2 regions of the Kribbella sp. CCNWLW201 genome follow, and region 1 is predicted to be linked to the other one. Evidence: riboswitches for the same ligand, from Rfam matches in the RefSeq annotation. Region 1 holds a riboswitch; the other holds the start of a gene.

Region 1 (7,018 bases):
GATCGCGGCCCTCGGGGTCTTCGCCGACCTGAACACCTACGACTCGACGCTGCACCCGGAGAGCGCGCCGGTGCTGGCCGCCCGGACCGCTGCATTCTGGAAGACCTGGCAGACCGGGGATCGCGACAGTGCGATCGCGGCGATCAAGCCGTACTTCACCGCGGTCGAGAAGGCGCCCGCGCAGCTACGCCTGGGTGTGAAGGATCCAGCGTTTGCTGACGAGGCGAAGGCTTGGCTCGACGCCACTGTGCTGTGGGGGCAGGCGCTGCAGCGATCGCTGCAACTCCTCGATGAAGTGGCCGAGGGCAAGGGCGCGGCAGCGTGGACGAGCCGGCAACGGATCGACCGGCTGGTCACCCAGGCCAAGGCGATCCGCGACACCCGCCTGCCGCACTCCAACACCTACCCGCGCATCGGTGAGGGTGTGGCCGACGCGTTCCTCACCGAGGCCGGCCGGGTCCACGACCAGTGGATGGGCATCGAGCCGGGGCGTACGGCGTCCAGCTCACAGGGCACGTACGCCGAGAACGTCCCCGACCGCATGATCGACGGCGACGAGTCGACCTTCTACTGGAGCAACGGCGCGCCGGTGGCCGGTGACGAGATCCGCGTCGACCTCGGCGCACCACGGGCGATCGGCGACATCGCCGTACTGATGGGGAAGTCCGGCAGCCCGCAGGACTACATCCACTCCGGCGCCCTGGAGTACTCCACCGACGGGTCCAGTTGGACCGAGCTCACGCGGGCCACCACGGCTGAGGTCCGCTTCACCGCGAACGCCACGGCTCGGTATGTCCGCTACCGAGCCCTTGCCGACAACCCGTCGTACTGGCTCGTGGTTCGTGAGTTCTCGATCCAGGTGACCGACGGCTCCGAGTCGGTGCTCACGGCAACAGGTACGCCGGCTCCCGCGGACGGCTCGGCCTTGTCCAACGCAGTCGATCGCAACGTGACCACCAGCTACACCGCCGTGACAGCACCCATCGAAGGTGATGCGCTGGTCATCACACTGTCGACGCCACGCCCGGTGGATCGGCTCACCGTCCTCCAGGCCGACGGCTCCGCTGCCCTCGGCCGACTCGAGGTGAAGACCGCGGCGGGGTGGAAACCAGCGGGTCAGATTCAGGCCGCCTACACCGCTGTCGCGATCCCGTCGGCCACTGTCGAGGCGGTTCGGATCAGTTGGGCGGCCGGCGCCGTACCGCCACGGGTCCATGAGGTGATCCTGCACCGAAACTAGGTTGCCCGGGATCTGATGTCGGCCCAGGATGGCGGCGTGCTGATCGACCACTGGCCGCTGCGCCGCCTCCGGCTGACCACCGAACGCCTTGTCCTCCGGCAGCCGGACGAGGAAGAGCTGGCCGCGCTCGCGGATGTCGCCGCAAACGGCGTCCACAAGCCAGGGGAGCGGCCGTTCTTGACCCCGTGGACAGAGGTGCCACCGGCCGAACGCGCCCGGAGCGTGATGCAGGGGTACTGGAGCACTCTGGCCGAGTGGACTCCGCAGGACTGGGCGTTGAAGCTCGGTGTGTTTCGCGACACGACGCCGATCGGCATGGTCACCCTGCGCGCCCAGGACTTCGCCGTCCTCCGCGAGGTGAAGACGACCTCTTGGCTCGGCCTGCCACACCACCGCCAGGGGTTCGGCACCGAGGCACGGCAGGCGCTGCTGCAGCTCGCCTTCGACGGGCTCGATGCGGTGGCGGCGCTGACCGAGGTGTTCCAGGACAACGCCGCCTCCCAGGGCGTCTCCCGGAAACTCGGCTACCGGCCGGACGGCATCTCCCGCGACGTCCTCGACGGTCAGCCGGTCATCTCGGACCGCCTCCGCCTGACGCGCGACGACTGGTCCGGTGCACAGGTCAGGGTTGACGGGCTGGAGGGCTGCCGGGAGTGGTTCGTCGCGTAGGCTGGTCCGCGGACCGCGACTGGCGTTGAGGTGGAGGACCACCGGGGAACGGTCTGCCGGTAGATCTGGCTGAGCCGCGCGCCTGGGCACCCTTCTCGCTGCCCGAAGGAGCGCGCCGGAATGACCAAGTTGATGATCGGGACCGACCTTGCCGCCGAGATGGTGGCGAAGGCGGCCGCCAGGGCTCGGGACCTGCAGGAGAAGACCGGCGTGCAGCCGTGTCTGGCGACCGTGCTCGTGGGGGACGACCCTGCGTCGGCGACGTACGTGCGGATGAAGCAGAACCGGAGCAAGAAGGCCGGCATCGGGTCGCGGAGCGTCGTACTGCCTGCCGAGACGACGACCGAGGAACTGGTCGCTGAGCTGCACAAGCTGTCCGCGGACCCTGAGGTGCACGGGATCCTGCTGCAGCACCCGGTGCCGGCGCAGATCGACGAGCGGGCCGCGTTCGAGGCGATCGACCCGGCCAAGGACGTTGACGGGGTGACCATGCACGCGTTCGCCGCGATGGCGTTCGGCGAGCCCGGGTTCCGGTCCTGCACGCCCGGCGGCATCCTGCGGCTGCTCGAGGCGTACGACGTACCGATCGCCGGAGCGCACGCGGTCGTGATCGGCCGCAGCCCGATCCTCGGCAAGCCGGCCGGGATGTTGCTGCTGGCATCGAACGCGACCGTCACCTACACCCACTCGCGGACCACGAACCTGCCCGACATCGTCCGGACCGCGGACATCGTGGTCGCGGCGGTCGGCAAGCCGAACTTCGTCCGCGGCGACTGGCTCAAGCCGGGCGCGGTGGTGGTCGACGCCGGGTACAACGAAGGCAACGTCGGCGACGTCCACTTCGACGAGGCCGCCGCGGTGGCGAGCCTGATCACCCCGGTCCCGGGCGGGGTCGGGCCGATGACGATCGCGCTGCTGCTGGAGCAGACGGTCGACGCCGCGGAGGCACAATCCGAGACGGCTGTCCACTCCGTGGTTACTCTGCCCTAGGGTTGGGGTAGACGACTAAGGAGGCGGAGACGTGGCGGTACGGGCGATCCGGGGTGCCACCCAGCTGGAGGTGGACGAGCGCGAGCATCTGCTCGAGCGGTCCGCCGAGCTGGTGAAGGCAGTCCTGGAAGCGAATGATCTGGACCGGGAGGACCTGATCAGCATCCTGTTCACCGTCACGCCGGACCTGCGCTCGGAGTTTCCCGCCGTGGCGGGCCGGCAGATCGGACTGACCGACGTACCGCTGATGTGCATGCAGGAGATCGACGTCCCGCACGCTCTGCCGCGGGTGGTCCGGATGATGGTGCACGCCGAGTCGGCGCGCTCCCGCGACAAGATCCAGCACGTCTACCTGCACGGCGCCGTCGCCCTGCGTCCAGATCTCACAGGCGCCCAGTGACCGAGCTTCGGGGTCCGGTTCGGATTGTCGGCGCCGGACTGATCGGTACGTCGATCGGACTCGCGCTGGGCCGGTTGGGTGTGGTGGTGGAGTTGGTCGACGCCGACCCTGACACCGCGTTGATGGCTGAGCGGATCGGGGCCGGCTCGCGGCTGGTCCAGATCGAGCCGCAGCTCGTGGTGGTCGCCGTACCGCCGGATCACGTCGGTCAGGTGGTCGCCGAGCAACTCGAGCAGACCGACGCGATCGTCACCGACGCCGCCAGCGTGAAGTCGAAGCCGCTCGCCGACGCGTCCCGGTTGACCGCTGATCTCAGCCGGTACGTCGGCAGTCACCCGATGGCAGGTTCGGAGCGGAATGGGCCACTCGCCGCGCGCGCGGACCTGTTCGACGGCGCGACCTGGGCCATCACCCCGCACGAGACCAGCGCACCCGAAGCGGTCGAGCTGGTCCGGCGGCTGGCCGAGGCGTCCGGTGCGCGGACAGTCGAGCTGTCAGTCGAGGACCACGATCTCGCCGTTGCCCGGGTATCGCACCTGCCGCATCTGATGTCGGCGCTGGCCGCGGGGACCCTGGTGGACGCGCCGAACTCACACCTGCAGCTGTCCGGGCAGGGCGTCCGGGACGTGACCCGGATCGCGGCCGGCGACCCGAAGCTGTGGACCCAGATCGTGTCCGCGAACTCGACCGCGCTGACCGGCCTGCTCGAGCAGATTCGCGGTGAGCTGGACCGCGTGCTTGTTGCGCTAGGCAAGGAAGAGGCGGCCGAGGAGCTGACCTCGATCCTCGGCCAGGGTGTCTCAGGTGCGGTCCGGGTACCGGGGAAGCACGGTGCGCCGCACATCGACCTGGTCACCGTTCTTGTCACCATTCCCGACCGGCCGGGGCAGCTGGCCCGGCTGTTCGCGGACGCCGCCGAGTCCGGTGCCAACGTCGAGGATCTGCGGATCGACCACAGCCCGGGCCGCCCGGTCGGTGAGGTCGAGTTGGCCGTCAAACCCGGTTCGGTCGACCAGTTGGTCGACGTACTCACTGAGCGTGGCTGGGTCGTTCACCGCTGACCGCCGTACACGAGTCACCTGCGGGCCGGTCCTGATCGGGGGATTGTCCCCGTCCACGGGTAACCTCTGGGCATGATCATCGCTGTGGACGGGCCGAGTGGCTCGGGTAAGTCGAGCACGGCCCGAGGGGTCGCCACCAGGCTCGGGCTGCGTTATCTCGACACCGGGGCGACGTACCGCGCGGTGACGTGGTCGGCGCTGGAGTACGGCCTCGACCTGGACGACACGGCAGCTGTGGCCCAGCGGTGCCGGGAGCTGCGGCTGGAGGTCAGCACCGACCCCTCGAAGCAGTACGTGATCGCCGACGACATCGACGTGACGGCCGCGATCCGGGAGCCGCGGATCAGCGAGACCGTCAGCAAGATCGCCACCAACCTGGACGTCCGCAAGGAGCTGATCCGGCGGCAGCGGGCCATCATCGACGACGCCCAGCCGACCGGCGGGATCGTGGTCGAGGGCCGTGACATCGCCACCGTGGTCGCGCCCGACGCGGAGCTGAAGGTGCACCTCACCGCCGACCAGGACGCCCGGCTGGCCCGGCGCGGCGCCGAGCTCGAGGCCGGGGCGGTGACGCACGAGCAGTTGCGGGACCAGATCGTCCGCCGGGACGCCGACGACGCCACCGTCTCGCAGTTCCTGGTCGCCTCGGACGGCGCGGTCACCGTCGACTCGACACATCTGTCTCTGGAGGAGGTCATCGACGTGATCAGCAGACTCGCCAAGGAGGCCGAGGCCGCCCCCCGCGACCGGGAGTCATGACAGTACTTTTGGCCGGGCCTCCGGCGCCGGCAGGGTCATGGGGCCTTGGCTCCCGCCCTTCCGTCGCCACTCCAGTCGCTTCGCTCCCTTCGCTCCTCAGTCCAGGGCGGGAGGCCCCATGACCGCGGAACTGACGGGGCACCTCGAGCTGCCCCGCACCGACGACCTGCCGCCGTTGCCCTACCGGCTCGCGTTGCCCGCTCGGAGGGCGGCCCGGCCGTACTTCCGGCGCAGGTACAAGCTGACCATTCATCACGAGGACCGGTTCCCGCGGACCGGTCCGGTGCTGATGACCCCGAACCACCTGAGTCTGCTCGACGGGCCGCTGCTGGGTGCGATCGCGCCCCGGATGCTGCACCAGCTCGGCAAGATCGAGGCTTTCGGCGGTCTGCAGGGGCGGCTGCTGCGGATGTTCGGCCAGATTCCGGTCGATCGGTCGACGTACGACGTCCTCGCGGTCCGGCAGTCGATCAAGGTGCTCCGGGACGGCCGGGTGCTGAACATCTACCCGGAGGGGACCCGCGGCGCGGGCGATTTCAGCCGGATCCGGACCGGCGTGGCCTACCTGGCGATGGTGACGGGCGCCCCGATCCTGCCTGTCGCACTGCTCGGAACGCGCCTTCCGCACGGTGATGTGGAGGGTTTTCCACCGGCCGGGAGCCGGGTGGACGTAGTCTATGGCGAGCCCTTCACGATTGACCGCGTACCCTTTCCCAGGAGGCATTCCGACGTACGAGCGGTTGCCGACCAGATCGGCGACGTGCTGCGGGCCCATGTCAGGGCGGCCGTCGAAGTGACCGGGCACCCGCTCCCGGGTGAGCCAGACAAGAAGGATCCTGATGAGTGACCTGCCCACCGGCTACGACTTTGCCGAGCCCACGCACGACCGTGAGGACACGGGCCCATTGCCCGTGCTCGCGATCGTCGGCCGGCCGAACGTGGGCAAGTCCACGCTGGTGAACCGCATCATCGGCCGCCGCGAGGCCGTCGTCGAGGACACCCCGGGCGTCACCCGGGACCGGGTCTCGTACGACGCCAACTGGGCCGGCCGCGGCTTCACCGTCGTCGACACCGGCGGCTGGGACCCGGACGCGGTCGGTATGGCCGCGCTGGTCGCCGCCCAGGCCGAGGTCGCGATCAACGCCGCCGACGCGGTCCTGTTCGTGGTCGACGCGACGGTCGGCATCACCGACGCGGACGAGGCGGTCGTCCGGGTCCTGCGGAAGTCCGGCAAGCCCGTCGTACTGGCCGCCAACAAGGTCGACGACCAGCGGGTCGAGTCCGAGGCGATGAACCTGTGGAGCCTCGGCATCGGCGAGCCGTTCCCGGTCTCCGCGATGCACGGCCGCGGCACCGGCGACATGCTGGACGCCGTCCTGGCCGCGCTGCCCGAGGCGCCGCCGGAGCGCGACGGCGAGGCCGGCGGACCGCGCCGGGTCGCGATCGTCGGCAAGCCGAACGTGGGCAAGTCCTCGCTGCTGAACAAGGTCGCCAAGGAGGACCGGGTCGTCGTCAGCGACGTCGCCGGTACGACGGTCGACCCGGTGGACGAGCTGATCACCCTCGGCGGCAAGGAGTGGCGGTTCATCGACACGGCCGGCATCCGGCGCAAGGTGAAGAACGTCCAGGGACACGAGTACTACGCCTCCCTGCGGACCAACGCGGCAATCGAGCGGGCCGAGGTCGTCGTGGTCGTGATCGACGCCTCCGAAGTGATGTCGGAGCAGGACCTGCGGATCATGAACGCGGTCGAGGAGGCCGGCAAGGCGCTGGTGATCGCCTACAACAAGTGGGACCTGGTCGACGAGGACCGGCGCTACTACCTGGAGCGCGAGATCGACCGCGACCTGGTCCAGTTCCGCTGGGCACCGCGGGTGAACATCAGCGCGCTCACCGGCC
Region 2 (7,018 bases), on a different contig from region 1:
GGCCAACTGCTCGCCGACCGGGCCGCCGAGATCCTCGGCCGGATCGACGCCGTCGACGCCGAGCTCGCCGCCCACGTCGGTCTGACCGCAGGCCGCGTACGCCTGGCCGGCTTCTCATCGGCCATCGGATCGCTCATCCCGCGCGCCGTCGCCGCGCTGGCGGAGACCCATCCGGGCCTGCAGATCGGTCTGACCGACATGCATCCACCCGAGGCGCTCGAGCTCCTCCGCACCGGCAAGATCGATGTCGCCGTCGTCTTCCGGTACGACGAGACCGAGCCCGAACCAGCCGGCGTACGCCTGCATCACCTGCTCGACGACCCGCTGTACCTGCTGTCTGCGGGCCAAGGGCAACGACTTGCCGACCTGCGCGACGCGACCTGGATCGCGGGCTGCGATCGGTGTCGCAGTCACCTGTTGTCGCTCTGCGCCGAGGAGGGGTACGAGCCGCAGATCGGCTATATCTCCGACGACATGGTCGTCATGCAGACGCTGGTCGCCGCGGGACTCGGCGTCACGACGATGCCAGGTCTGGCCCTGCGTGCCCACCGGTCGGACGGTATCGTCGCGACCGAGTTGCCGGGGTCGCGCCGGCACGTCTATGCGGCGACGTACGGCGAACCACCCGATCCGCCCGCCACTGCAGCCCTCCTGGCAGCCCTCGCTCAGGCGAGCACAGACAGCGCAGATCCGGGAACCGCTTGAGCGGTGGCTCCAGTAGCCTGCTCGGATGGGGATGCATTGGACGCTGGGGTGTGATGCCGACGATCCGCAGAAGTTGGCCGCGTTCTGGGCTGACGCACTCGGCTATGTGAAGGAACCCGGGTACGACGACCCGGACGGTGCGTCGATCGTGGATCCGGACGGCAAGGGGCCGGCGATCGGGTTTCTCCGCGTCCCCGAGAAGAAGACGTCGAAGAACAGGATGCACATCGATATCCGGGTCGCTGGTGAAGCGCCGTGGGACATGACTGTGCGGGAGCAACTGATCCGGGCGAAGGCTGCCGAACTGGAGTCGGCCGGCGCGACGAAAGTGCGCGAGGACTACTACGGCGAACCACTCGGTCACATCGTCATGCTCGACCCCGAGGGCAATGAGTTCTGCGTTGCCTGACACGACTCTTCGAGCTGTCCTCTTCGATCTGGACGGAACTCTGGTCGACCAGCAGTCCGCAGCCGCCGCCGCGGTTTCGGTCGCTGCATGAGCTGGGCGGTTGCTGACCCGTCCGGACATAGGATCGCGGCATGGGACTGCGACTTGTTCAGGTGAATTTCAAGGCTCGGGATGACGCGGCGCTCGGCCAGTTCTGGGCCGACGCCCTCGGCTGGGGTGTTTCGAGCGAGGGCCCCAGCGTGACCAACGTCGAGCCCGTGGGTTTCGACTGGCCGGACCCCACCGCCGTGTGCGTCGATGTCGTCACCGTCCCGGACCCCGAAACGGTGAAGTACCGCGTGCACCTCGAGCTCGCCACCACCTCGGCGGCCCATCACGCCGAATTGGTGCAGCGCCTGAAGGAGCTCGGTGCGACGACCGCCGACGTGGGCCAAGGCGACGTCCCGTGGACGGTCATGGCCGACCCGGAGGGCAACATGTTCTCCGTCTTGGAGCCTCGGGAGATCTACCGGGACACCGGGCCGATCGCCGCGGTCGTGGTCGACTGCGCGGACCCGCGGGCGATGGCCCAGTTCTGGGGCGAGGCGATCGACTGGACCCTGCACGAGGTGACCGACGATCGTGCACTGCTGCGCTCCGCCAAGGGTGTCGGTCCGTACCTGGAGTTCGTCCGCGCGTCCCGCCAGAAGCCAAGCCGCGTCCATCTCGACGTGCTGCCGTACCCCGGTGACGACCAGGCGGCGGAGGTCGACCGCCTGCGTGCTCTGGGCGCCACCGACGCCGACGTCGGTCAGGGCGATGTGCCGTGGAACATCCTCGCCGACCCGGAGGGCAACGACTTCTGCGTCCTCGCCCTGCGCTGACGCTTCAGGAGCTCTCGATGGTGTCCTCGCCGGTCAGTGGGTTGTAGACGTACACCTCCAAGCCGGCGCGTGGATCCCGCGCGTGCACGGTGTGGAACATCGGCGACGACGGTCCACCGAGGTCGACGACGGTCGCTCCGGCACCCAGGACGCCGCGGACGAGCGCGCTCGGTGCCGTCAGGTCGATGCGGGTGATCACGCCCGGCGTCACCCACACTGGCTTCTCCCCCACCATGCCGGACAGCTGATGATGCAGATGACCGCAGAGGACGGCCTGTACGTCGGTCCCGGCGATCACGTCACCGAGCGCCGCAGGTTCCTGCAGTACGACGGACGTCATGTACGGAACCGCGTCCACAGAGATCGGCGGATGATGCAGTACGACGAGTGATCCGGCCGGCGCCGGTGTGGCCAACTCAGCCGCCAGCCAGTCCAGCTGGTCGCGGCCAAGCACTCCATGGGTCTCGCCGGGGACCAGGCTGTCGAGGGTGATCACGCGCAGCCCGTTCACGATGCTCACCGCCGCGATCACCTCGGCGATCTCCGTGCGCCGCCCGATCGGTGAACCGTCCGGACCGAGATGGCCCCAGCCGAGTGCGGCCTCGAATCCTTCCCGGCGATCGTGGTTCCCGGTGCTGTAGATGTGCGGGATCCCTCGCTCCGCAGCGAACGCGCCGACGGCCGATCGGACCGCTGAGCAGCCCTCCTTGGAGCCGTCGTCGGCGATGTCACCGCTGACGATCACCAGATCCAGCGATGTTACGTGGCGAACGTCGTACAGCAGCTGTTGCAGAGAGGCGACGCCGTCGACGCCGTCCTCGTCCGGGCCGGTGCGACTGACATGGGTGTCGGACAGATGCAGAACACGGTGCACGAGCTGGCTCCTCGACATCGTTGCCTCGGGCACCCAGGCGGTCGATGCCCTGCTGTCACTCCCCGGTGGTGTGCACCCACCCTCGCCAGTCGTGTGCGACCAGCCTACCGGTGCCCCGGGTGGCAGAGGCCCAGGGCACCGGAGCCGGCTAGATCTTGCCGGTGCCCGCACCCCCGGTGACGAGCGACTTCACGTTCTCCGCGGCGTCGACGACGTACGAGTACGGGATCGCGGCGACGCTGGCCGAGTTGCGGGAGGCCGGCGTACCGGAGTTGGCGAGCCAGTTGTTGAGGAGCTTCACGTTGCCTTGCGGCGAGTCACCGGTCTGGGTGACGACCGTGCTGCCGACGTTCTCGAAGTAGTTCCGCTCCACGTAGACGCCCGCGTTGCAGGTCGACGCGACGCCGTATCCGCTGTTGCCTCGGTAGTAGTTGTTGACGACGTGCACCGGGTTGCCGAACCGGACCCGCGGGTGCCGCTGCGTGGTCCCGTCGAACCAGTTGGCGTAGTAGGTCACCCGCAGCTTGCCGATGTCCTCGCCGCCGTTGTCGTCGCTGTGGCCGATCAGCCCGACCTTGTCGTGGTTGAAGAACTTGTTCCACGACACGGTCACGTAGTCCGACGCCCGCTTGACGTCGACGGCGCCGTCGTACCCGTTGCTGAAGTTGTTGTGGTCGACCCAGACGCGGGTCGAGTACTGGACGTTGATCGCGTCGTCACCCCAGTCCCGGAAGTTGAGGTTCCGGATGATGACGTTGCTGACGCTGGCGACGTTGAGCCCGCCGCCGGTGATCGTGGCGCCGCTGCCGACGCCGATGATCGTCTTGTTGGCCGCGACCTTGTTCATGCCGGACAGGTTGATCGTGCCGGAGACCCGGATCACCCGGGAACCGCTGGCCTGCATGTTGCTGATCAGGGCCGACGCGGTGGTGACGGTCACCGGAGACGCGCTGCCGCCGCCGGTGGTGCCACCACCCTGAGTGGCCCAACCCTGCAGCGCGAAGGTGGACGCCGACGCCTTGGGCAGCGACTCGGGTACGGCGACCGCGGACACCACGGCCGTCGCGGCGACAGTCAGCGCGGTGGCCGCCGCCAGGTACGGCAACCGTCGCCGACGGGACTTGGCGATCAGACGCGTTGGGGACGCGAAGAAGGACATGAAGAACCTCCGATTGGGGCGGTTGGCAGGCATGCCGCAGTACGCCGTCGCCACGGCGGCAGTGCTTGCCGAGATGAATCGGAAAGCGCTTTCCTTATGCAGGGAACCGTACAGAAACCGGTTTCTCCCTGTCAAGGGCTCGTCACTGTTGGTAGCTCGAAGCGGTTCGATGGATCGTTCGAATCGCCGTCCCGGGCCTGATCGGAACCCGTGTCCCAGGTCACAGCAGTTGCATGTCACGGCATCTGGGACGGGACGTGTCTTCACAGCAAGACGACGGAAAGGAACGAACATGCGAGTCTTCGTCACTGGCGCAACCGGAGCACTCGGGCGGCACCTGGTGCCCGGACTGGTCGCGGCGGGTCACCAGGTCACGGCCACCACGAGGTCGCACGGCAAGGTCGCAGGGTTGCTGGAGGCCGGCGCGGAACCGGTCGTGGTCGACGGACTGGACCGCGAGGGAGTGATCGCCGCGGTCTGCGCCGCCGAGCCCGAGGTGATCGTGCATCAGATGACCGCGCTCGCCGAGATGCGGAACCTCCGCAACGTCGACAAGGTCTTCGCCGCCACCAACACCCTCCGGACCCGCGGCACGGACAACCTGCTCGCGGCCGCCGAGCGCGCGGGTACCCGGCGGGTCGTCGCTCAGGGCCACAACTTCGTGTACGAGCAGTCCGGCGGACCGGTGAAGACGGAGACCGACCCGCTCATCTCGAAGCCGGTCTCCTCGGCAGTGCAGACGATGGCGGCGATGAAGTACGTCGACCAGACCGTGCCGCTCAAGGCACCCGAGGGAATCGTTTTGCGCTACGGCACCTTCTACGGCCCGGGCGCCTCGGATGCGCTGGTGGAGCTGGTGCGCAAGCGGCAGATGCCGATCGTGGGTGGCGGGACCGGCATCTGGTCCTTCATCGAGACCAGCGACGCCGCGGCCGCCACGCTCGCCGCGGTCGAGCGCGGCGAGCCCGGTGTCTACAACGTGGCTGACAACGACCCGGCGCCGGTCGCCGAGTGGCTGCCGTACCTGGCCGAGCTCGCCGGCGCGAAGCACCCGATGAACGTGCCCGCCTGGCTCGGGAAGCTGCTGGCCGGCGAGTTCGTCCTGGCCCAGATGACCACCGCGCGCGGCGTCTCGAACGAGAAGGCGCGGACGAAGCTCGGCTGGGAGCCGAAGTACGCCAGTTGGCGCGACGGCTTCCGCGCCAGCGTCAACAGCTGACTAGGCCTCCTTGAACGTGACGTCGGCGGTGGTTTCGACGGCGGCGGTCCGGCCGGGGGCTCGGTGGTACTGCCAGTACATGTTGGTGTGGGCGATCACCTTGTCCGGCGGCGGGGCGCCGTACTCGGTCAGGTCCTCGGTCGTGTGGGCGTCGCCGACGAGGGTCACGTCGTACCCGCGGACGAAGGCGCCGTGGATCGTCGAGCGGATGCACTCGTCGGTCTGCGCGCCGCTGACGAAGATCCGGCCGATCCCGGCCTTCGCCAGCACCTCCTCGAGGTCGGTCTCCTCGAAGGAATCGGCGTACGTCTTGTGGACGATTGGCTCCGAGTCCTCGCGTCTCAGCTCGGGGACGAGTTGCCAGTTGTCGCTGTCCTTCGGCAGTTGCTCGCTGTTGTGCTGGACCCAGACGACCGGCACTCCCCCGGCGCGCGCCTTGCCGACCAGGGTGCTGATGTTCGCCACCACCTGGTCGCGGTCGTAGCCCTCCGACACGACGCCCTGCTGGACGTCGATCACCACGAGGGCCGTGTTCGGCCGATCTGACAACGTGGACATCTCGTTCCCCTCCCTCTGCCAGCTTCCAGAACGAACGCTAAACCCACCCGCCGACAGTTTCAGGAGACCTTCCAACTGCGAAGCCGCAGGCGGACCGTCGGTACGTCGCCGTCGTCGAGGTCCTCGGCCCGCCGCACCGCCGCCTTCACCGGCAGGATGTACCGCCCGTCCTTGGGGAACATCGAGGTGTCCCAGACGCTCTCCCCGATCTCGGCCTGGACCGGGATCATCCCCCAGCCGTAGGTGACGAAGTTCGACTCGGCCTCGAAGTACCCGCACTCCTCCTCCGGCACGGTGATGAAGTACCAGGGCGCCGGTCCGCGCCAGAACCAGATCTCCCCGGCGAACTCGATCTCAGTCACCGGCACCTGCCTCCAGCAATCGTCGGCCGAGCTCGCGGCTGGCTTCCTGCAGCTCGGGTGAGCCGAGGATCCGGTACGGCGCTCCGATCGCGGTGAGCTGGCCGGCGTACCAGTCCGGCTCGTCGGTACTCGCGAGCAGCCGGGTGTGCGAGGCGTCGATCTCTTCCAGCCGGCCCATGCTCCGCGGGATCCAGCAGGCCGCGTCCGCGAGCGGCGCGTCGATGATGACCTCGATCTTGTACTTCCACCCCAACGCGAGGTGTTCCTCGACGGCCGCGAGCGGGTCGAGGTCGTGCGGAGGGGTGAAGGTCTCGGCCTGAGCCTCGACCCGGCGAATCTTGTCGACCCGCAGCACCCGCTTGGCCGACTTGGAGTTGGACCAGCAGAGGAGATACCACCGGCCCCGGCGTACGACGACCGCCCACGGATCGACGTCCATGGTCCAGCTCTCCCCCGGCGACCGCTCGTAGTCCAGCAGCACGCGCCGCTGCGCCGTACTGTGCGAGACCAGTTCGGCGGTCACCGTGGGATCGGGAGTGCGGGCACCGGGATCAGGTCCGCGGGCGCTGACCCGGCGTACGGCGTCGGTCGCCCGGGCGATCGATTCGGGCAGCACCCGGATGATCTTGCCGAGTGCGTCATCGACCGGATCGTCCACACCGCGCGGGCTCTCGAGGATCGCCATCACCAGGCCGAGTGCTTCGGCGTTGCTGAACATCAACGGTGCCAGCCGCAGTCCACGGCCGACCCGATAGCCGCCGTACGGGCCGCGGACCGATTCGATCGGGATCTCGGCCTCGCGCAGGATCGCGACGTACCGCCGGGCCGCCCGCTCGGAGACCCCGAGCTTGTCCCCGAGTTGCTCGGCC

What was found. A riboswitch is a leader RNA that binds a small molecule or an ion and turns the genes downstream of it on or off. The one in region 1 is predicted to bind ZMP and ZTP.
Region 2: it holds a riboswitch for ZMP and ZTP, as region 1 does, so the genes downstream of both, V9K99_RS25595 (metallophosphoesterase) here and V9K99_RS37040 (bifunctional 5,10-methylenetetrahydrofolate dehydrogenase/5,10-methenyltetrahydrofolate cyclohydrolase) in region 1, are expected to answer to the same signal.

What each region holds. Positions count from the first base shown of each region.
Region 1 covers NZ_JBBCBQ010000012.1:171,855-178,872, forward strand. The annotation lists gene V9K99_RS37030 (beta-N-acetylglucosaminidase domain-containing protein) at 1-1,240, shown strand, start outside; gene V9K99_RS37035 (GNAT family N-acetyltransferase) at 1,256-1,909, shown strand; ZMP/ZTP riboswitch at 1,915-2,004, shown strand; gene V9K99_RS37040 (bifunctional 5,10-methylenetetrahydrofolate dehydrogenase/5,10-methenyltetrahydrofolate cyclohydrolase) at 2,030-2,899, shown strand; gene aroH (chorismate mutase) at 2,931-3,299, shown strand; gene V9K99_RS37050 (prephenate dehydrogenase) at 3,296-4,360, shown strand; gene cmk ((d)CMP kinase) at 4,433-5,119, shown strand; gene V9K99_RS37060 (lysophospholipid acyltransferase family protein) at 5,238-5,966, shown strand; gene der (ribosome biogenesis GTPase Der) at 5,959-7,018, shown strand, end outside.
Region 2 covers NZ_JBBCBQ010000006.1:311,335-318,352, forward strand. The annotation lists gene V9K99_RS25580 (LysR family transcriptional regulator) at 1-705, shown strand, start outside; gene V9K99_RS25585 (VOC family protein) at 731-1,114, shown strand; gene V9K99_RS25590 (VOC family protein) at 1,246-1,977, shown strand; gene V9K99_RS25595 (metallophosphoesterase) at 1,982-2,851, opposite strand; ZMP/ZTP riboswitch at 2,876-2,954, opposite strand; gene V9K99_RS25600 (pectate lyase family protein) at 3,000-4,010, opposite strand; gene V9K99_RS25605 (NAD-dependent epimerase/dehydratase family protein) at 4,303-5,229, shown strand; gene V9K99_RS25610 (cysteine hydrolase family protein) at 5,230-5,787, opposite strand; gene V9K99_RS25615 (DUF1905 domain-containing protein) at 5,847-6,149, opposite strand; gene V9K99_RS25620 (helix-turn-helix transcriptional regulator) at 6,142-7,018, opposite strand, start outside.